4 regions of the Paenibacillus sp. HGF5 genome follow, and region 3 is predicted to be linked to each of the others. Evidence: predicted binding sites of a transcription regulator. Region 3 holds the regulator's gene; each other region holds the start of a gene.
What was found. Region 3 encodes Rex, which represses fermentation and respiration genes when NADH is low (regulators of the CRP and FNR family bind a similar motif). Its sites were predicted from a motif close to TTGTGAAATATTTCACAA; they were not measured.
Positions count from the first base shown of each region.

Region 1: the regulator Rex is predicted to act here: its motif matches at 2,543-2,560, upstream of HMPREF9412_RS19180 (DUF438 domain-containing protein).
Region 2: the regulator Rex is predicted to act here: its motif matches at 1,567-1,584, upstream of HMPREF9412_RS05540 (cytochrome ubiquinol oxidase subunit I).
Region 4: the regulator Rex is predicted to act here: its motif matches at 2,793-2,810, upstream of HMPREF9412_RS24725 (TorD/DmsD family molecular chaperone).

Region 1 is NZ_AEXS01000124.1:2,608-8,135, reverse strand. Features, by position in the region: gene HMPREF9412_RS19190 (carbohydrate ABC transporter permease) at 1-814, shown strand, start outside; gene HMPREF9412_RS19185 (FAD-dependent oxidoreductase) at 849-2,204, shown strand; gene HMPREF9412_RS19180 (DUF438 domain-containing protein) at 2,648-3,904, shown strand; gene HMPREF9412_RS19175 (DUF5381 family protein) at 4,164-4,637, shown strand; gene HMPREF9412_RS19170 (mechanosensitive ion channel family protein) at 4,780-5,528, shown strand, end outside.
Region 2 is NZ_AEXS01000028.1:67,164-72,691, reverse strand. Features, by position in the region: gene ade (adenine deaminase) at 1-1,377, shown strand, start outside; gene HMPREF9412_RS05540 (cytochrome ubiquinol oxidase subunit I) at 1,666-3,069, shown strand; gene cydB (cytochrome d ubiquinol oxidase subunit II) at 3,056-4,072, shown strand; gene cydD (thiol reductant ABC exporter subunit CydD) at 4,072-5,528, shown strand, end outside.
Region 3 is NZ_AEXS01000167.1:35,808-41,335, forward strand. Features, by position in the region: gene HMPREF9412_RS27495 (AAA family ATPase) at 1-837, opposite strand, end outside; gene HMPREF9412_RS27500 (hypothetical protein) at 830-1,363, opposite strand; gene HMPREF9412_RS27505 (cell wall elongation regulator TseB-like domain-containing protein) at 1,621-2,139, opposite strand; gene HMPREF9412_RS27510 (amidohydrolase) at 2,171-3,472, opposite strand; gene HMPREF9412_RS27515 (redox-sensing transcriptional repressor Rex) at 3,447-4,112, opposite strand; gene dinG (ATP-dependent DNA helicase DinG) at 4,178-5,528, opposite strand, start outside.
Region 4 is NZ_AEXS01000152.1:57,196-62,723, reverse strand. Features, by position in the region: gene HMPREF9412_RS24740 (MFS transporter) at 1-714, opposite strand, end outside; gene mobA (molybdenum cofactor guanylyltransferase) at 903-1,547, shown strand; gene moaA (GTP 3',8-cyclase MoaA) at 1,673-2,677, opposite strand; gene HMPREF9412_RS24725 (TorD/DmsD family molecular chaperone) at 3,021-3,698, shown strand; gene HMPREF9412_RS24720 (efflux RND transporter permease subunit) at 3,783-5,528, opposite strand, start outside.

The DNA.
Region 1 (5,528 bases), on a different contig from region 3:
GAACCTGTTCCATTATCTGCTGCTGCTTGCCGTTTCGGTGGTCATGATGACCCCGTTCGTGTGGATGGTCTCTACTTCGCTCAAACAGCCGGCCGATGTGTTTGTTTTTCCGCCGCAGCTGATTCCATCGCCGATACGATGGGCGAATTATGCAGAAGTGCTGGAGACGATCCCGTTCCATCTATTTTATGGCAACAGCGTATATATCGCCCTTCTGGTTACCGTGGGCACCGTGCTTTTCTCTTCCATGGCGGGGTATTCGTTCGCACGAATTCCTTTTTGGGGGAGAAGCCTGGTGTTTCTGCTGCTGCTGAGCACGATGATGATTCCGAACGAGGTCATTGCCATTCCGATGTTTCTGTTTATGCGTGAGCTGGGTTGGATCAATACGCATTTACCGCTGATTATTTTGCCTATATTCGGCGCGGGCGGTGTGTTCGGGGTGTTTGTGATGCGGCAATTTTTTCTGGGGATTCCGAAGGAGCTGGAGGAGGCAGCGATGATCGACGGCTGCTCGCGGCTGCGGATTTATTCCACAATCATGTTGCCGTTAGCAAAACCCGCGATCGCCACGCTGATCATTTTCACGTTTTTGACGAGCTGGAACGATTTTTTTGATCCGCTCATCTTTATTAATGACCGTAAGCTGATGACCTTGCCGCTGGGATTATCGCTGTTTACCGATGAGTCGGGAACATCGTGGCATCTGCTGATGAGCGCTTCGGTTATGGCGACATTACCACTGCTCATTGTGTTTTTCTTTGCGCAGAAGCAGTTTGTCGAAGGGGTATCCATGACGGGTCTCAAGGAATAGGGTAAATAACGCTTAAAAGGAGGAGTGAAAAGAGATGGACAGCAGGACACGGATCATGGAGGCGGACGTGGTAGTTATAGGTGCAGGGCCGGCAGGCATTGCCGCCGCCATTGCCGCCGGCAGGCAGGGGGCAAGCGTCATCTTGATTGAGCGGTACGGATTTGTCGGCGGGATGTCTACGGCTGCCGGAGTTTATCCTTGGATGACGTTTCATACTCAGCAAGGGGAACGGGTCATCGGCGGCATTGCACAGGAAATTGTGGAGCGCCTGATGGAGCGCGGGGGCTCGCCCGGCCATCTTCGCGATACCGTCGGTTTCGTGCATACGCTGACGCCGTACCATCCAGAGATATATAAGGTGCTTGCCGTCGATATGCTGCGCGAAGCGGGGGTGAAGCTCGTCTCGCACAGCTTCGTTGACGAAGTCAAACGTGAAGGCGAATACATCCAGTCTGTGACCCTTACTGGTAAATCGGGGCGAATCAAGGTGGACGGGAAGATGTTCGTCGATGCGTCCGGGGATGCGGACGTCGCTTATCTGGCGGGAGCGCCGACACTTCAGGGGCGCGAAAGCGACGGGCTGTCGCAGCCGATGACGATGAAATTCCGGATGCGGGGTGTTGACGTGGACGCGATTCGGAAGGCGATGCTTGCTGATCCCGACAACTTTTATCACAAGACGCCGTTTGCCGAACTAGAGAAGGAGCGTATTCCGCTCACGGGGGTTTCCGGCTTTTATAAGGAGTGGAAGGCTGCCGAGGTCCCGATCAACCGCGATCAGGTTCTGTTGTTTATCGGACCGGAGAAGGATGAGGTACTGATTAACTGTACGCGGGTACAAGGCTTAAGCGCGACCGATGTTGAGGAACTGACTTTGGCGGAGGAGGAAGGGCGCAAGCAGGTGCTGATGATGGCGGAATTTTTGAAATCGCGGGTGCCCGGATTTGCCGAGGCCTCCATTTCCTCGGTTGCCCCCCAGATCGGAATTAGGGAGTCGCGCCGAATCGACGGTCTGTATCGGTTAACGATGGAGGACGTGGTGACGGGACGACATTTTGAGGACGGCATTGCGAGGAGCGGTTATCCGGTTGACTTACATGATCCGTCAGGCAAAGGGATCATGGAGGCTACCATCGAGAATGACGGTTCCTACAGCATTCCTTACCGCTGCCTGGTGGCCCGAGGGCCAGTAAATCTGCTCGCGGCAGGGCGCTGCATTTCCACCACGCATGAAGCACTGGCGACCACGCGCTTGACGCCAAGCTGCATGGCTACGGGAGAAGCGGCGGGCACGGCGGCGGCCCTGGCCTGCAAGGCGGGAATCACCGCGGCGGAAGTCGATGCATCGCAGCTCAGGGAGATGCTGTACGCCCAAGGGGCGATTGTGTGAAAAGACGCGGGCTAGCCGCTCCGGTATTAAACCTGGGGCGGCGCCGTATTTTTGCTGATTCAGAAGTATGAAGTGTCTAGAAAATCTATGTAATCGCCATCACCTGTGTTCCGGATTTTTCAATATAGGGGTTTGATTACCCTCCATACATTCAATTAAAAAGCGACCGTGACCGGTCGCTTTTTTGTGTGCCAGCTCAATACAATTCGGAAACAAGGGTTGCTACATATTTATGGCTGAGCGGGCTTCGCGTCAGTCGTGCGGGCCATATCGTCAAGCGGACAAAAATTTTTCGAAGAAGACGGGTCCTTTCTTTGTTCAATGAATTTTCATTCCCTTTGTGCTTTTAATCACAAGTCATGGAGCATGAGGATGCTAGTTTAGAGATGTAAACAGAATAGAAATTCATCTGTATATATTGAAACAAAACAGAGGTGATGAACATGAGTGAATTCATTAATAACCGTGAGGAAGGACTTTCTGCTCATCGAACGGCCCGTATACATTTGCTCAAGGAAATCATGAAAGAGCTGCACCATGGAAAAAGCGTGGAAGAAGTGAAGTCAAAATTCAATCAAGCTGTGGGCGAAATATCGGTTGATGAAATTTCGGAGCTGGAACAAGTGCTGATGCAGGAGGAAGGAATACCGGTAACCGAAGTACAGCGACTGTGCAGCGTGCATGCTGCCGTATTCAAAGGTTCCATCCAAGACATTCACAGAACTCATAAACCCGAAGAGCAGCCTGGACATCCTGTGTTTACGTTTAAGAGGGAGAACCAAGAAATCGATCGACTGGCAAATTTCAAAATCGCGCTGCATCTGGATCAATTTCTGAAGGATCAAGGGGAGGCAAATCGCCTCAAATTGCTGGAGGATTTCAGTCTCCTCTATGACGTAGACAAACACTACAGCCGCAAAGAAAATTTGCTCTTTCCATTTCTCGAAAAATACGGAATTTATGGACCGACCAAGGTGATGTGGGCGGTAGATGACGGTATCCGAATGGGAATAAAAGAAGTGAAATCCAAACTCGCTCATGATGAGGGCAATACGCAGAGCGTAGTGGACCTTGCCAAACGCGTCTTAAACGAAGTAACAGAAATGATCTATAAAGAGGAACATATTTTACTGCCTATGGCTCTGGAGAAGTTGACGGAAGATGAATGGCTTCAAATTGCTGCCCAAAGCGAAGAAGTCGGTTATTGCTTGGTTGCACCGGATCAACCATGGATTCCTGAAAGAGCAGCTGAACCTGGGGCAGGTCAGGGATTGGGGTCTTCTCCGCTGCAAGAGGGATATATCCGAATGAGTACAGGCATTTTATCGGTCAAACAGATGGAATCCATCTTAAATCATTTACCGGTCGACCTAACCTTTATCGATGAACATGATATCGTTCGATATTTTTCACAGGGCAAAGAACGAATCTTCGTTCGTACCAAAGCGGTGATCGGCCGAAGTGTTCAGAACTGCCATCCTCCGCAAAGCGTTCACGTCGTCAATCAGCTGCTTGCTGATTTCAAAGCAGGTGTCAAAGATACAGAAGATTTCTGGATCCCGGTTAAAGATAAATTTGTCTACATTCGTTATTTTGCCGTAAGGGATGAAGAAGGAAACTATTTAGGCACGCTGGAATTCACTCAAAACATTAAGCCGATTCAGGAGCTTACCGGTCAAAAACGGATACTCTCTCCGTAAGTTTCATATGTTCAATTCAATCAAAATGCGATCCGGCGAACTGTGGTTTCGAGGCCACGCTTCGCCATCATACTTACTAAAAGGGGCTGTCTCAAAAGTCATCGTAAATGACTGAGACAAGGCCTCTTTTTCATCTAGCAAAACAAAAAAACTGCTCTTTGATACAATAGAGATATCACCACGACACAGCTAAAGCAGTCGAAAGTGGAGTTAGCTGGATTAAAGGACTGTTCAAATAATTTTAGAAAGGCGCTAAATCATGAACGCGATATCTTATCGGAAATCTGTGGCATGGGGCAAAGCACTTGGCAGTTTACTGTTTGTGCTGGCTTGCCTGTTTCTGCTGTACGCGGCCTTTTTTATGGATACTTCCTTTATTCGCAAGTTTTTTTGTATCACATCAGCCATAATAGGGATTCCGTTTTTTGGAGGTTATCTGTTTGTCAGCTTGCCAAAGGCGCTGAAATCAGACACGCAGCTCCTAACCTACGATCAAAATTCCATTTCGGATGGAAAGCGGATCGTAGCGTGGGAGGAGATTGCAAGTATCAGTTATAGCGGCCCTTCCATTCGGGAGTGGCTGCTTCCGAAATTTCCTAAGCTGATTTTTCATTTGAAAAACAGAGAAACCTGGATGGTGAATACGTATTATTTGTTGACCGATACCGAAGTTCAGTCTGTCATGAAGCGCCTGCGGGGGTTGATCAGCCGTAACGGAAAGGAAATGAAATAGATCTGATCGACTTTTTCAAACAGACCGTCTTACACCAAGCATCTTCCAAATCAACCCAGCGATGTCTGATTCTGAACTTTGCGCAGTACTAGAATCTCCTCTATAATAATAGGCTAATCTTAAACTGCGTCAGGAGGAAACAATGGACTTTATCAGAAATCAACTAGACGGATATGGCATGAGCGAACAAACCATTGGATATCTCTCGAATATGATCATGGTCGTTTTTATCGCGGTGATCTCCATACTGGCTAATTTTATTACCAAAAAAATCGTGCTGAAGACGATTATTCATATCGTCAACAACAATCGGTACACATGGGATAATATCATCGTGGAGAAAAAAGTGTTCCACAAGCTGTCGCATCTTGTGCCGGCAATCATTATTTATTTTTCGGCGTCCATCTTTCCGGCGTACCAAATTCTGATTGAAAAAGCGGCCATGACGTACATGATTATCGTCACCATCACGGTGTTGAATGCGCTGCTTAATGCTTTTGATGACATTTATCGTTCATTTGAAGTTTCCAAGATTAGGCCGATTAAGGGATACATTCAGGTGGTGAAAATCGTTCTGTTCATCATCGGCGGCATTGTGGTGATCTCGAACCTCATCGGGCAGAATCCTTTGATCATTCTCAGTGGGCTTGGTGCTCTATCGGCCGTTCTGATGCTGGTTTTCAAGGACTCCATATTGGGCTTGGTTGCAGGCGTTCAATTATCATCCAATGATATGGTGCGTGTCGGCGATTGGATTGAAATGCCGAAATACAATGCGGACGGCGACGTCATCGACATTACGTTGAATACGGTAAAAGTGATGAATTTCGATAAAACGATCACGATGATTCCCAGCTATGCCCTCATCTCGGACTCGTTCAAGAACTGGAG
Region 2 (5,528 bases), on a different contig from region 3:
GTGTTCACCACCATTCCTTCCTGCGTACCGGCGACGTTCGATCTGGAGGATGCCGGGGCGCAGCTGGGCGTAGCCGATATCGAGGAAGGGCTGACCTGGCCCGGCGTCGCTGGGCTTGGCGAAGTGATGAACTTCCCGGGCGTCGTATACGGCGATCCGACCATGAGCGGAGAGATCGAAGCCACGCTGCGTGCCGGCAAGACGGTGACGGGGCATTTTCCGGCCGAGGACGACCGGATGCTTCAAGCCTATTTGGCAACCGGCGTCAGCTCCGATCATGAGACGGTAACGAGAGAGCAGGCTTTGGAAAAGGTTCGCCTTGGTATGCATCTGATGATCCGCGAAGGTTCGGCTTGGCAGGATGTGAAGGAAGTGATTAAGGTAGTAACGGAGGACAAGGTACGTACCGACAATATCTCCTTGGTCACGGATGATGTGTATCCGCAGACGCTGCTGCGGCTCGGCCATATGAACCATGTGGTCCGCCGCGCCATGGAGGAGGGCGTGGACCCGGTTACGGCGATCCAGATGGGCACGATCAACGTGGCTCGATATTTCGGCATGGACATGGAGCTCGGCAGCATTTCACCGGGCAAAACGGCTGATATTTTGCTCATTGACGATCTGAAGAGCATGGTGCCTTCGGTGGTGATCACGGACGGCGAAGTGGTCGCGGAGAACGGCCGCCTCGTGAAGGCGTTCCCGGCGTATTCGTATCCGGAAAAAGCCTTTCAGTCGGTTCGGCTGCAGCGTTCGCTTACCGCCGACGACTTTCTGCTGCGCAGCAAGTTCGATGCGGCGCGTACGGAAGTGAACGTGGTGCGCGTCATCGAGAACAGTGCCCGTACCGCCAAAATGACCGCGGTGCTCGCCGTGGAGCAGGGCGTCATCCAGCCGGACCTGGGCCAAGACGTGGTTCAGCTGGCATGCATCGAGCGCCACGGCGCAACCGGGCAAATCTCGCTCGGCTTTGCGAGCGGCTTCGGACTTCAATCCGGCGCGGTTGCTTCCACGGTGGCGCACGATAGCCACAACCTGCTCGTGATGGGCACGAACGCCGAGGATATGGCGCTTGCGGCGAACGAGCTGGCAGCATGCGGAGGCGGCATGATCGTGGTACAGAACGGCCAGGTGCTGGCGAAGGTGGCGATGCCGATTGCGGGCTTGCTGGCGGACCGTCCGGTTGAGGTCGTGGCCGAGGAGGTCGCTGCCCTGGAGGAAGCCTGGAAACAGCTCGGCTGCTCCATCCATGCGCCGTTCATGACGTTCTCGCTCATTGCGCTGCCGGTGATTCCGGAGATCCGTATCACCAATCGCGGGATCGCGGACGTGACGGAATTCAAGCTCATCCAGACGGAGATCGGCGCGGTTCAATAAGGTGGCGGCATACGTTAAAGCAGGTTGGCCTACATGGCTAACCTGCTTTTTTAGTGCGTAAATACCGGGCTTGGCCTGTGAGTGGATGCCGCAAGCCACGCTCTCACGGATAATCCTCACATAATCCATTGCCTACTTAGTGATTTCCGTCACAAATTGATAACTTTTTCACCTATTTCGGCCTTTATATTGTGACGTTTATCACAATCCTTAAGGGCGGGGTCTGCGACAATACAAAAAGAATCAAATTTGAAGTGATCACGTGAGCTAAAGGAAGGGGTATCTTTTATGGATCCGGTTATGCTGGCGCGAATTCAATTCGCATCGACAACCATTTTTCACTTTATTTTCGTACCGTTATCCATCGGATTGGCGTTTCTGATCGCCATCATGGAGACGATGTATGTTGTCAAGGGCCAGGAAGTCTACAAGAAAATGGCCAAGTTTTGGGGAAAGCTGTTCCTGATCAACTTTGCGGTCGGGGTTGTGACAGGGATTCTGCAGGAATTTCAGTTCGGGATGAACTGGTCGGATTACTCGCGCTTTGTCGGGGACGTGTTCGGCGCACCGCTTGCGATCGAAGCCCTGCTGGCGTTTTTCCTTGAGTCGACGTTTATCGGGCTGTGGATATTCGGGTGGGACCGGTTATCCAAGAAGGTCCATCTGCTCAGCATCTGGCTGGTGTCCTTCGGCACCCTGATGTCCGCTTTCTGGATCCTGGCAGCGAACTCGTTCATGCAGCGTCCGGTCGGTTTTGAGATCAACAATGGACGGGCGGAGATGAACGATTTCTTCGCGCTGATCACGAACGGTCAGCTGCTGGTGGAATTCCCGCACACGATCTTCGGGGCGCTGGCAACCGGGGCTTTCCTGGTAGCGGGGGTAAGCGCGTATAAGCTGCTGAAGAAGCAGGATTTGGATTTCTTCAAAAAATCATTCCACATCGCCATCGTGGTGGGTCTCATCACCTCCATTCTGGTTGCGGTATTCGGCCACCAGCAAGCGCAGTATCTGGTGGATACGCAGCCGATGAAGATGGCCGCCGCCGAGAGCTTGTGGGAAACGAGCGACGATCCCGCGCCTTGGACGGTCATCGCCGCCATCGATCCGGATAAGCAGGAGAACACGATGGAGTTCAAAATCCCGTATTTGCTCAGCTTTTTGTCCTACAGCAAATTTTCCGGCGAAGTCATCGGAATGAAGGAGCTGCAAGCCCAATATGAGCAGGAATACGGTCCTGGAGACTATATTCCGCCGGTCCGCACCACCTTCTGGAGCTTCCGGATTATGGTGGCTGCCGGCAGCGTCATGATTCTGCTGGGATTGTACGGAGCGTGGCTGATGCTGCGCAAAAAAGTCGAGAAGGCCGGCAAATGGTTCCTCAGACTGATGCTGTTTGGCATTTCCCTGCCGTTCATCGCCAACACGTCGGGATGGATCATGACGGAGATCGGACGCCAGCCTTGGACGGTATTCGGGCTGATCACCACGGAGAACAGCGTTTCGCCGAACGTAAGCGCAGGATCGATCCTGTTCTCGCTCATCATGTTTACCGCCATTTATGCGGTGCTGGCAGCCGTGATGGCCTATCTGTTCATCAAAGTCATTAAGAAAGGACCGTATGCGGCGGAGGAAGACGATCACCACGCAAGCGATCCGTTTAATAAGGAGGACTACAATGCTGTCTCTTAACGAACTGTGGTTTGTGCTCGTCGCCGTATTGTTTATCGGGTTCTTCTTCCTGGAGGGCTTCGATTTCGGAGTCGGGATGTCCACGCAGCTGCTGGCCAAAAACGATACCCAGCGCCGGGTGCTGATCAACTCGATCGGCCCGTTCTGGGACGCCAACGAGGTCTGGCTGCTGACGGCGGGCGGCGCGATGTTCGCGGCCTTCCCGAACTGGTATGCCACGCTGTTCAGCGGGTTCTACATTCCGCTTGTCTTTCTTCTGCTGGCCTTGATCGGGCGCGGCGTGGCATTTGAATTCCGCGGCAAGGTGGGCGATGTCCGCTGGAAAAGGGTGTGGGACGGAGCGATCTTCACCGGAAGCGTGCTTCCGCCATTCCTGCTCGGCGTTGTTTTTGCCTGCCTGATCCAGGGGCTTCCGATTAACGAAGAGATGCAGCTGCATGCCGGATTCTTCGATGTCGTGAATCTTTATACCGTAGTCGGCGGGTTGACGATGGTGATGCTCTGCCTGCTGCATGGCTTGATGTTCACGACGCTGCGCACGCTGGGGGATCTCCAGGAGCGGGCGCGCCGCATGGCCCGGAGACTCCTGATTCCTGTTGCGGCCCTGTTCGTGGCGTTCGGGGTGATGACGTATTTCATGACCGATATCTTCGAGAAGCGCGGGGTGGCGTTAACCGTCCTGCTTGTGCTGGCTCTGCTTGCATTCCTGCTGGGCGGATATTTCATGAACGTCAAGCGGGACGGCTGGGCTTTCGGGATGACCGGCGCGGTCATCGCACTCTTGGTCACGTCCGTGTTCGTGGGCTTGTTCCCGCGCGTGATGGTCAGCTCCATCAACGCTGCATTTGACCTGACCATTTATAATGCGGCCTCCGGACCGTATTCCCTCAAGATTATGACGATTGTGGCCGTATCGCTGCTGCCGTTCGTGTTGGGCTATCAAATTTGGAGTTACTTCGTTTTCCACAAACGGGTACATGAGAAGGAGCATCTGGAGTACTGATGGGAAAAGATCTGCTGGGATACAAAGGCGCCAAGACGGTATTCTTCCTTGTCGCCGTATGTACCCTGGCACAGAGCATGGCCATCCTTCTGCAAGCCAAATGGCTGGCGGAAGCCGTATCCGCCCTGTTTGCGGGATCAACGCTGCAGGAGCAGGGGGAGACCATTGCCTTGTTCCTGCTTGCATTTCTGGCACGCCACGGGATCTCGGTCGTGCAGCAAGGAATCGCGCAGCGCTTTGCCGAGGAGACGGGCACGAGCCTGAGAAAGCAGCTGCTGGAGGAGCTGTTTCGGAACGGGCCGTCCTTTGTCCGGTCGGAAGGAACAGGCAATGTGGTTACGCTTGTGCTGGAGGGCATCGGCAAGTTCCGCAAATATGCGGAGCTGACCATACCTCGCATGATGGGGGCTGGCATTACCCCGGCGCTGGTATGGCTGTACGTATTCATGACGGACCGGATCTCGGGCATTATTCTGCTGGTGACCATGCCGATCCTGATCGTGTTTCTCATCCTCGTGGGACTTGCCGCGAGAAAGCAGACCGAGCGGCAGCTGGATTCCTACCGGATGCTGTCCAATCATTTCGTGGATTCGCTGAGAGGGCTGACCACCCTGAAGTTTCTGGGACAGAGCCGCAAGCACGGCGCGAGCATACAGCAGGTCAGCGAGGGGTATCGTGCAGCTACCATGCGGACGCTGCGCGTGGCGTTTCTGTCCTCTTTTGCGCTGGATTTCTTTACGATGCTGTCCGTGGCGTCGGTTGCGGTAAACCTGGGCCTGCGCCTCATTAACGGCAGCCTGGAGCTGCTGCCCGCGCTGCTTATCCTGATCCTGGCACCGGAGTATTTCCTGCCGGTGCGCATGGTTGGAGCGGACTTTCACGCCACGCTGGACGGCAAGCAGGCAGGGGAAGCGATGCAATCCATCATCCGGGAAGCCCGGAAGGGGCATTCGGGCGGTAGCTCAAGTCCTGTTGCTGCGGAAGGTTCGACTAACAGCGAGGGTCCATTCGAGCCAACGGGAGCGCTTGAAGCCACGGCGGCAGAAACGATGGAACGAACCTCAACGGGCCTAACATTTAAAATTCAAAATAATTTCTCGGGTCTCAGCAGCAAGCCGCAGCCACCATTCCGATGGGAAAAGGACAGCGTGCTGGAGCTCTCCGGCATCGGCCTCAGACACGAAGAACAAGGGCCGGCTTCATTGGACGATGTTTCCTTCCGAATACCGGGACAACGCAGGATCGGCATCGTCGGGGAGAGCGGAGCCGGCAAATCCACGCTGATCGAGCTGTTAGGCGGATTCATGGCGCCAACCTCCGGAGCAATGGCGCTGAACGGTGTGAAGCTGGAGGAGTCGAACCGGCCCGAGTGGCGGTCGGAGGTCACTTACATGCCGCAGCAGCCGTATTTGTTCGGGGCAACCTTGGAGGAGAACGTGCGCTTTTATGCGCCGGA
Region 3 (5,528 bases):
GCCGTAAGCTTCCTCTGCTATTTTCTCCAAGTCGACATCTTGATGCAGCGGCTTATTGCCCGCATGCAGGTTCAAGATATGCGTCCGGCCCTTCTTATCAGGCAGATCCACTTGAATATGGCGGTCGAATCGTCCTGGACGCAGCAGCGCGCTGTCCAGCATCTCTTTACGGTTCGTTGCGGCGATCACCAGAATGCGAGGCGTTTCCTGCGAATAGATGCCGTCCATTTCGGTCAGCAGCTGATTCAGCGTCTGGTCGTACTCTCGCTGTTGGCCGCCTTCACGTTTACCGCCGATGACGTCGATCTCATCGATGAAGATGATGGCATTTTGCTTGTTTTCTTTGGCCGCGCGGTTGCGGGCATCCTTGAACAAATCCCGGATACGCCCTGCACCGACGCCGACATACATCTCCACGAATTCACTGCCTGAAGCAGCGACAAAGATAGAATCGGTATAATGGGCAGCGGCCTTGGCCATCAAGGTCTTCCCTGTTCCCGGAGGCCCTGTGAGAAGAATCCCCTTCAATGGACGAATGCCGAATTTCTTAATATCTTCGTGACGAATCAGAAAATCCAATGCTTCCCGCAGCTCCTGTTTAGCGTTATCCTGCCCGCCGATTTCCTCGAACGTCAGCTTGGCCGGGCCGCTCTTCTTCCGCTTTCGCTCATTTCCGGCACCAACCGCGATGCCGCCCTTCATCTTGGCTATAAACAGCAAGCCGCCTACGAGTCCTGCCGCTATTAAGAGAGGCACGATGTTCACGCCGACAAACACAAGGAATACCAACAAAACCGGAATGAAGCCTAAGATGATTTCTTTTGCTAATTTAGGCATGATTCCACACCTCCATTTTGCCAGGTTGACGCGGCAAGATTATAAATTTACCAGACTTGCCGTCCGACAAGCTGACATAGACATTGGTGTCGTCGATCGTTGCTTTTGCTTTCAAATTCGGTGACTGGGCAGCCAGCTGCTCGAGCGATGATTGAATATCGGTATACTGCTTATTGTCCATCGCTTCGGCAACCGACAGCATCGCTTGCTCCCACCATTGATCCAATGCTTCCGAGGAATGGTCCTCCACCTGGATTCTCAATTCCCGCTTGCCGATCACGGACTTGCCTTCCTGCTTAATATGCTGAACCAAACCTTGTAAATTCGCATCCGGAGCCAAATCAAGATTCAAAGTCACGGTATCCTGTTTAATATCTATATGAGAACTTTTCACGCCATCGTATTGTGACACAACAGTTGCGAGCGGATTCTGCAAAGCCATCTGCCGATACAGAAACCAACCGCCAAAGAGGACCGATGCTGAGATCACGACAGTCAGCATGATAGGTACAATGCGCAGTTTCATGAAGTTCCTCCTTCAATTTCGATATGAAATTTTGTATAGCAATTGCAGCACAATAATACATATAACAACGATATATAGTGACGCATGTAATTGATCTGCTTAATTCGTACAAGTACGAGTATATCACATCTTATATACTTTTTCATGCTTGTCTGTGAAAATATTTAGAACAGTTTTACCAATTTATTTCTGTATGCGCTTACATCTTTATGTGCCAAAGAGGCATCCCTATAAGGGGACGCCTTTCATTTGTTTTCTTATTGATTAGGAAGAATAATATCATTTCCGATGGCGTTTCCGTCTTGAAAACGATAGAATCTGTAGCCGCGCTGACCGTTGTTTTCATACTGCAGCTGCCAGGCATACTCGCCTTCATACATTCCCGGCAGCAATCGCTTGATGACCGCACCCGGCATTTCGTTACGGATCTGGTCCCGCATCACAGCCTCTGACATGCCCGTATTCAATAACACGGACTGAACGGCATCTGCCCCTTCAACAGGAACGTTATCGTCCGTAAACTTCACCCAGACCATGCGGTCTTGGTTGTCTTTATCTTTCCCGCTGACCACCCAATAGTTATTGTCCTCGCCCCATACCGATTTATAGGTCTTGTCGGACGAGACCAATTGGCCATGCTGTTTCGCTGCAAGGATCGCCATTCTTTCTTCATTCCACGTATCTTTCATAACATAGGAATAATAGAGCTGTAGGCCAAGCAATAGTAGCAGGACGCCGGACACGCTCAGCAGTATCCACTTCGTTTTTTTCTTCAAATCCGTCTTCCTCGCTCCCCTTGATTATTCCCTAGAGGGTTGTAAGACGCTCAAATGCACGCTGCGCTTCCCGGCGGATGCGTTCCTCGTCGAGAGTAAGGCTCGCGCCATTCTTCACCACCTGCTTGCCGTCAACCCATACATGCTCTACATCCTTCGCGCTGGCAGAGTAGATCGCGTGAGAAATATAGTCGGTCCGCGGAAGGAAATGCGCCTGATCCGTATTCAATGCGATCATATCGGCTTTCATCCCTACCTCGAGCGTACCGATATCCTCAAGGAAAGCGGACTTGGCTCCGTACTCCGTACCCATTCGAAGCGCTTCGGAGGCCGGAATGGCCGTCGGATCCCCGCTTACTCCTTTATGGATCAGGGCAGCCAGCCGCATCTCTTCGAACATATCCAGGTTATTGTTGCTAGCAGGTCCGTCGGTTCCGAGCGACACCGTTACGCCGGCTTTCAGCAGCGCAGGTACGCGGGCGACTCCGCTGGCAAGCTTCAAATTGCTTCCGGGATTATGCGATACGGCTACTTGATGCTTGGCCAAGACTTCGATTTCTTCATCGGTCAGATGAACGGCATGCGCAAGAAGCGTAGGACGGGAGAACATGCCCAGCTTCTCCAAATGGGCAACGGGGCGAAGTCCGTAATCCTTAACATTCTGAGCCACTTCGGTTTCCGTTTCGGACATATGGGTATGCAAAGGCAGGTTCAAGTCATGGGATGCTTGAACGAATTTTTCGATGAAATCCGGCGGGCAGGTATAAGGCGCGTGCGGCGAGATCATCGTCGTAATTCTGCCGTCAGCCTTGCCATGCCAATCCTTCGCGAATGCCACCGCCTCATCCAGCTTCTGCTGCTGTACCTCGGGCGGGCATAAACCGATTACGCCGCGCGTCAGGACACCGCGCATTCCCGAGTCCTGGACAACCTTCGCGACCTGATCCATATGGTCATACATATCGACAAACGTCGTGGTTCCGCCCTTGATCATCTCCAGCACGGAGAGCGATGTGCCCCAATATACGTCGTCTGACGTGAATTTGGCTTCCATCGGCCACATTTTTTCCTGAAGCCATACCTGCAGGGCCAGATCGTCGCCATAACCGCGGAGAAGCGACATGGCGGCATGTCCATGCGTGTTCACCAATCCAGGCAGGAAGAACAGATGGGTTCCGTCGATAATCTCTGTTCCCTCTTCCACGACGGGCTCCTCTTCGCCCAGGTACGTGATCCTGTCGTTCTCAACCACCATGTATCCGCGAAGCACGGATCGGTCTTCCTCCAGTACAGCAAACGTTCCGTTCTTAACCATCCACTTCGTTGTTGTCATGTGCTGCATCCTCCTTGCCGTTATCCAAATAATAGGCCAAACTTTGCAAATCCGTTGTAAAATCAGCCGTATGAATCCGGATATGGGCTGGGGCTTTCAGGATGGTTGGCGCAAAGTTCAGAATCGCCTCGATCCCTGAGGCGATAAGCTGATTCGCTACGTTCTGCGCTTCGAAATCCGGAACGGTGATAATTCCGATTCGAATGCCGTGCTCATGAACCGTCTTCTCCAGCTCTTCCATCGGCTGTACGACCAAATTGTTAATTTTCATGCCAACTTTGGGAGAATACGAATCGAAAATCGCCACAATCTTCATATTATCCTTCAGGAATGCATTGTAATTCGATAATGCATGTCCAAGATTACCGGCCCCGACCAATGCGACATTGATCTTCTGGTCCAGCTTCAGAATCTGGCGAATCTTCTCGATCAGATAAGAAACATCATATCCGATCCCTTTCCGTCCAAAATCACCGAAATACGCCAGGTCCTTACGAATTTGAGCAGGATTGAGGTCCAGCTTCTGTCCCAGCTCCTGGGAGGAAACCGTGGAAACCTCCCTCTTCTGAAGCTCATTCAAATAGCGCAAGTATACAGGTAATCTGCGGACCACGGCTTCCGAAATTTTTTCCGATTTCATGCATGCTCCCCCTAATAATAGGCTAATAACTACATCTTTTTTTGTTGATCGTGCTTGGTTTCACTTTATTCAGCTTGGTTTCCCGCGCTTGCCTCTTCCTGCAGCCATTCCGAAATTCGGGGAACGATCCCCTCTGTCGGCATGTGCTCCATCTTCGGCCCCGGCAAGGAATATAAGAAATACTTCCCGTAATAGGATTCAATGACCCGGGTATCGTACACGATCACGATCCCTTTATCTTGTGCTGTTCTCACCAGACGCCCAAACCCCTGTTTGAAACGAATGACCGCTTGCGGAACCGAAAGCTTCATGAAGGGATTCTTCTTCTGCTGCTGCAGCAGTTCGCTCTTGGCTTCGACCAAGGGGTGATTCGGCGGCTGGAACGGCAGCCGGACGATGGCTAGACAAGTCAGCGCCTCACCCGGGATGTCTACCCCTTCCCAGAAGGAGCTGGTGCCCAGCAGCACGGAAGCGCTGTTGTCCTGAAATCTTCGGATTAACTTGGTACGGCTGGTTCCGTCCATACCTTGTCCCAATACCGTGATGTCGCTTGATGCCAGCGCTTCTTTCAGCGGCTCGTGCACCTGGCGCAGCATCCGGTACGAAGTGAACAGGACGAGCATGCGGCCATGTGTAGCGACGGCCGTATCGGCCAAAGACTTCACGAGCGTATTCACAAAGAGTGCATCCCCGACCGATCCCTTCACGCTCGGAAAATCGCGCGGCACGACAAGAAGGGCCTGTTCCCTATAATTAAACGGGGACGGGAGCTGAACCGTGTTCAGGTTCCCCGCTTCAGCCGCTTCCTGAAGACCCAGGTTCTCGATCATGAACTGAAACGATTTGTCCACCGACAAGGTCGCCGATGTCAGAATCACGCTTTGTTTCTTGTCAAAAAACAATTCCTTCAAATGAGCGCTCACGTCGACGGGCACGGCATACAGCTGCAGCGATTTGCTGCGGAAATTGCCGTTCGCCTCCATCCAGTATACCGTGCCCTCATCGTTCAGGGCCATGAAGGATCGCAGGTCTTCACGATGCGCGGCAAGGTCCTTAAACAGGCCCGAAAGGTCGGTTAACAGGCTGTCCGCGCTGTAGTCATCCAAATCTTCCTTCATTTCGGCGATCAGCTTATCGCCCTTGCGCACGACATCGCCCAGCGTCAGATGAATTTGATGCTCCAGTTCGGCCATCGAATCCCAATCCTTCGGCTTCTTAAGCGGCGACAGGCGGAGCGAGAATTGGCCGGCATCTCCCGGAGAAGCGTCTCCGCGTTCCGGAAGCAGTCCGAACAATTGATCGCTGAGCCGATCCCAGTTCTCTTTTGCGGTAATCAGGTCCGGATACAAACGGTCGATGACGGAAGACCATTCGACAGCCTTCTCGTGCGGCGAAGCTTGCAGCAGCTGGCGCAGA
Region 4 (5,528 bases), on a different contig from region 3:
CCCGCCAAGCTCCAGAATGTACAGGGACATAAAAGTATTATTCGCCGTGTTCGGGATGGATACCATGATGCCTAACAGGATGAACCAGACAAAATAGGAGTTCAGGAACAGCCTGCTGAGTCCCCTGAGGCTGACCGATGCCGAGGCCGCCGTTTTCTGAATGGAGGGCAGCGTAAACATGAACACGGCCGCCACCAGCAGCATGATCGAGAACACGATGGCGATGCGTCCCGACCCGAGCCGGTCGATGACAGGCCCGGCAGCGATGGCCGTCAGCGCCCATCCGAGCGAGCCCCACAGCCGGAACGAGCCGAACTTTTGCTGGGTTCCATCAATATAGGTCAGAATCAGCGAATTCGTCTGCGAGAACATCGGCGTCTGGAAAAAATAAAAGAAAATCATCGTCATGTATATCATTGCATAGGTATTCGCCTGAAAAACAAGCTGAACCAGCAGCAGCGTACCGGTCATCATGATCAGCAGCACGCGTTTGATGTTGGCCGCCCGGTCACTCCAGAATCCCCAAAACGGATTGGCGAAGATGGACACAAATGGCGCAATCGCCATCAGGCTGCCGATTTCGATTTTGCTCATGCCGATATCTTGCAAATACAACTGGAAGAAACCGGTGAAGATGACCATGGTTCCGTAAATGAAGAAGTTGAACAGCTTGAGCGATGTCAGCGAAGGTTGAGCATTGTCCATATTCCGCAAGTAGGTCATTCCTTTCAAACCGAATACAATCCATAATCGCGGTATAAGAAAAAAACCGCTTTCCTTTCAATGTATCACGCATTGAAAAGGGATACAAACCATCTTTTAAATGATTTTCCATTATTCTGGATATTAACCTATAAACTGAATCCGATTTTTTATAACTTGAAGAAAGGCTGGTGGAGCATATGAGCATTCAATCCCAAGATGTTCGTCTGCCATCGGGTCAAGTGACGGGCATCGCCCTTGCTGGAGGAGCCTCCCGGAGAATGGGGAGAAACAAGGCGCTGCTGCCCATGGAGGGGATGAGTCTGATTGAACGGACGGTCCACGCGCTGGACAAAGTCAGCGGACGGGTGATCCTGTCTACCAATGACCCGGGACCTTATCAATTCCTCGGCTTGGAATGCGTCCCCGATCTTTATGTCGGACAAGGTCCGATGGCGGGCCTCCACGCCGCCCTGAGGTCTTCCCGGAGCACATGGAATCTGGTCGCAGCTTGCGATATGCCTTACATCCACGAGCGGTTTCTTCAGGGACTGCTGGATCTGGCGAATATGCAGGACACGGCCGATGCTATAATCCCGGTCGTGGAAGGTAGGATGCATCCGCTGCTGGCAGCGTATCGCAGAGAGGTCGCGGAAAGCCTTGAGCGCAGGCTGATCCGGGGGCAGCTCCGCATGGTGGAGTGGGTGCAGGAGCTGAATGCCGTCTTTGCGAATGAGGAGGAATTAGCGGAGGTGACTAGCCTTGATCCGCGCCGAATCTTATTTAACATGAATACGCCCGTGGATTACGAGGCCGCAGGCGGTCTGCTGAATACGGAAGAATGATCGATCCCCTGCACGCATACTATAAAAATAGCCCCGCCATTCGAATACTTGGCGGGGCTTTCTAGTATATAAAAGGCAGTTTGCTTTGGTTATGCTGCTTCTGCTCTCATGCGCGGAGCAGAAGCTCATCCGCCGATCTGCGACATGCGCCGGACTGTAGGAGTATGGCTTTGGGCCTTTTTCTCCAGCGCGAGCGCCATTTCATGATTCAGCGGCTTGGCGCCGAGCGCTTTGCGGAACAGGTTCGCCACCGCCGAAGGGTCATCGATGACGCGGCGCACGTTAAATTCGTCCGACCAATACAGGCAGGCCTTGATATGGCCGTCGGCCGTCAGCCTGAGCCGGTTGCAGGAATCGCAGAAATGATCGCTGACCGGATGGATCAAACCGAACGTTCCCGTTGCTCCAACCACCTTCATATTGCGCGAAGGACCGTTGCCGGAAGGGCCCTGCTCTTCTTGAATGGCCCAGCCGGCCTCTTGGCACACTTCGGATACCCGGGTCAGCGGCAGGTACGAATCCCGCCAGGTATCGGATGCTTGGCCGATCGGCATGTATTCAATAAAGCGGACATGAAGGGGACGATCAAGCGTCAGGGCGATAAAGTCGCGAATCTCGTCCTCATTGAAGCCCTTCATTAACACCATGTTCAGCTTGATCGGATTCAGGCCGGCTTCATAAGCGGCTTCAATGCCTTCCAGCACTTTATGCACCCGGCCGCCGCGCGTGATGCGAGCGTAACGCTCTTCCTGGAGCGAATCCAGGCTGATGTTGATGCGGGTGAGTCCCGCTTCCTTCAGCAGGCGGGCCTTGGATGGGAGCATGATCCCGTTGGTGGTGAGGGATATATCTTGAACTCCTTCAATGGAAGCAATCTTATGGACCAAGGTTTCCAGATCCTTGCGCACAAGCGGCTCGCCGCCGGTAAGGCGTACTTTGGAGACGCCCATGGGGGCCAGAACGCGCATGATCGCGGCGATCTCTTCATAGCTCATTATCTGATCGTGAGGTTGGAATTCCATCCCTTCTTCCGGCATACAATATACACAACGAAGATTGCACCGATCCGTCACCGAGATTCGAATATAATCATGGACACGACCGAAGGAATCTTTAAGCGGTTCGATCATGGAAATCCCCCTTTTACTAGCGTGCATGGTCACATTGTAGCCATTCCCCGAACAGGAGTCAATGCGTTGTAAGGGTCATGTCAGCCGGACAAGCCGCACGGATAAGTTCAAGGATTTGTGAGAAGTATCACAGAAAACGCTTTCTAAATCCTGTATATTGAACCTGTGGACCAAAGCTTTCTCCCCTTGAAAGCGAGTAGTGACATTCTAGATTTCCGAAATTTTCCTGATTTTTCCGAAATTTTCGGAAATCATTTCAAACTGCTTTCATTAGACGTTCATCTAAGATATACTGTCAAGGATATCACATCCAACAAGAAAGGTTACCAATAGGAGGTTCGATATGGCGATATCACCTGTTCAAACTTTGGAGGTGCCTGACGTCTGTCACAGGTGGCTTGAAAACCGGGGGACGGTCTACGAGCTGCTGATTGATTTTTTGGGCAATTGGCCCAGCTTGTCTATGATTGCGGAATGGAGCCGCGGGAGCGGAATTAGCAAGGCTGCGGAGTGTTCGAAGGCCGGTACGGACCTGATGAAATATTTATGCGGACGCTCGCCTGAGGAATTGGTTCGGATTTGCGAATATGAGGGGGCGGAATACCGTCGGCTGCTTCAGCAGTCCAAACCTCGCCAGGCCGCGGAATCCCATTATACGAAGGATGGATGCGCTCAGGATTTGGCCGAGTGTTATGCATCCGCCGGTGTTGCCTTTAATAAACTGCATGGCGAAGCGGACGATCATATAGCCATTGAACTGGAATTTATGACGCTGCTTCATGACCGTATGCTGAACAATACGTATTGTGAAGATAGCATGTTGCAATTAATGGAGGTACAAGAGAAATTTCTGGAGGAGCATCTGTTGTCATGGGTGCCATCCCTCTGCAAGGATCTGAAGGGGTCCACGCAAAGCCCGCTATACCGGTCGTTATTCAGCCTGTTGGAGGAATTCCTCGCGCAGGATCTGAACATGCTGAAGACCTGGAAGCATTCCAAGGAAGCCATGCTGGTGCATTAGCGCCAGAATCATATCATCATCACCAAACACAAACAACGCCCCGGCCTCCTTGTATTAGGAAGGCCGGGGCGTTTGGTGTTCTAATTAATCCTCGATTCTTTTTTTGCTGAACTTCATCAGGAACTCGTATACGATCGGTACAACCACGAGCGTCAGCAGCGTGGAACTGATCAAGCCGCCGATAACCGTGATGCCGAGTCCTTTCGAGATAATGCCTGCGCTGCTCTCCCAGCCGAATACGAGAGGCAGGAGCGCGCCGATGGTTGCCAGTGCCGTCATCAGAATCGGACGAAGTCGGGTAGCGCCGGCTTCGAGCAGTGCTTCGCGAGTGCTCATTCCTTCGCGTTCCATATGGATCACGCGGTCGATCAACACGATCGCGTTCGTCACAACGATACCGATCAGCATGAGCACGCCCATCAGTGCAGACACGTTCAGTGTTTCGCCCGTGACGAGCAGGCCTATGATAGCGCCGATGACAATGAACGGCAGCGAGAACAGGATGGCGAATGGAGCGAGTCCCCCGCCAAACGTAACCACGAGTACAAAGTATACGATAGCGATGGCCGCCAGCATGGCGAGCCCGAGCTGTCCGAAGGTTTCGTTAATTTGCTCGGTAACGCCTCCGAATTGGACGGACACGCCGTCTGGAAGCTCAAGCTTGTTCACTTCGGCCTCCAGGTTGGTCGAAGCCGAGCCTACGTCGCTGGACAGGATGTCGGCTGTGACACTCACAACCATTTTACCGTCGATGCGCGTAATGGAATCCGGAGTGGTTCCTTTTTCCACCTTGGCCACATCCTTGATCGGTACTTCGATGCCAAGCGGAGAGGTCACGGTTTCGTTCTCGATTTCCTTAATGCTCTTATAGGTTTTGCTGTCCGCTTCAATGTAAACATTGTAGGTTTTGTCTTCGATCTTGACTTCGGTCAAGACCGGACGTTCCCGTACCGGGGCCAGCTTCATGGCCAACTGTCCGGCCGTCAGGCCCAGTGAGCTGAGCTTCTCTTGATCGGCTACCAGCGTGTACTGCTCAAACGCTTCGGACAAGCTGGTTTCCGCATTTTCAAACGTCGCGGTATCCTTGTTCGCAAGCTCTGCGATTTGATCGGCCACCGGCTTGATCTGCTCCAGCGAGTCGCCGAAGACGTTCACCGTCAGCTGGCTGCCGCCAAAGCCGCCGGCTGCCATGTCCATATTGGACCAAGTGCCGTCCGGCACTTCCTTGGCAAGATCTTCGATGAGCGTCTTTTTGACATCTTCGAAGTTTTTCGTGTCCGGATCATACATAACGTAGAACAATCCTGAATTGGCGGAGCCCATGCCCAGCGGATTGCTTCCGCCGATGGAGTATTGCATCGATTGCACGCCTGGTTGATCCAGGATCAGCTTCTCGGCTTTTAAGGCTCGATCCTCAACATCCCCCAGCATTACGCCAGGCTCAGGTGAATAGGTGACCATCGCGTATTTGTCTTCCTGTTCCGGAATAAAGCTTACGCCCAGGTACTTGGTCAAGAACAAGCTTCCAACGAGCAGCACGATGGCTGCCAGGAAGGTAATCGCTTTGTGATTCAAGGTCCACTTCAAAATGGAGCGATAGCCGCGGGCCATGGCACCCGGCTTCTCTTCATGATCATGTGTGTTCTTCAAGCCTTTGCGGAACAGGCTGTGCGCCATGGCAGGTACGAGCGTAATCGCCACGACCAGGGAAGCAAGCAGGGCAAAGACCATCGTCAATGCAAACGGCATGAACAGCTCTCCTACCATGCCGCTGACCAATGTAAGCGGCAGGAATACCGCGATGGTCACGATGGTGGAGGACATGATCGG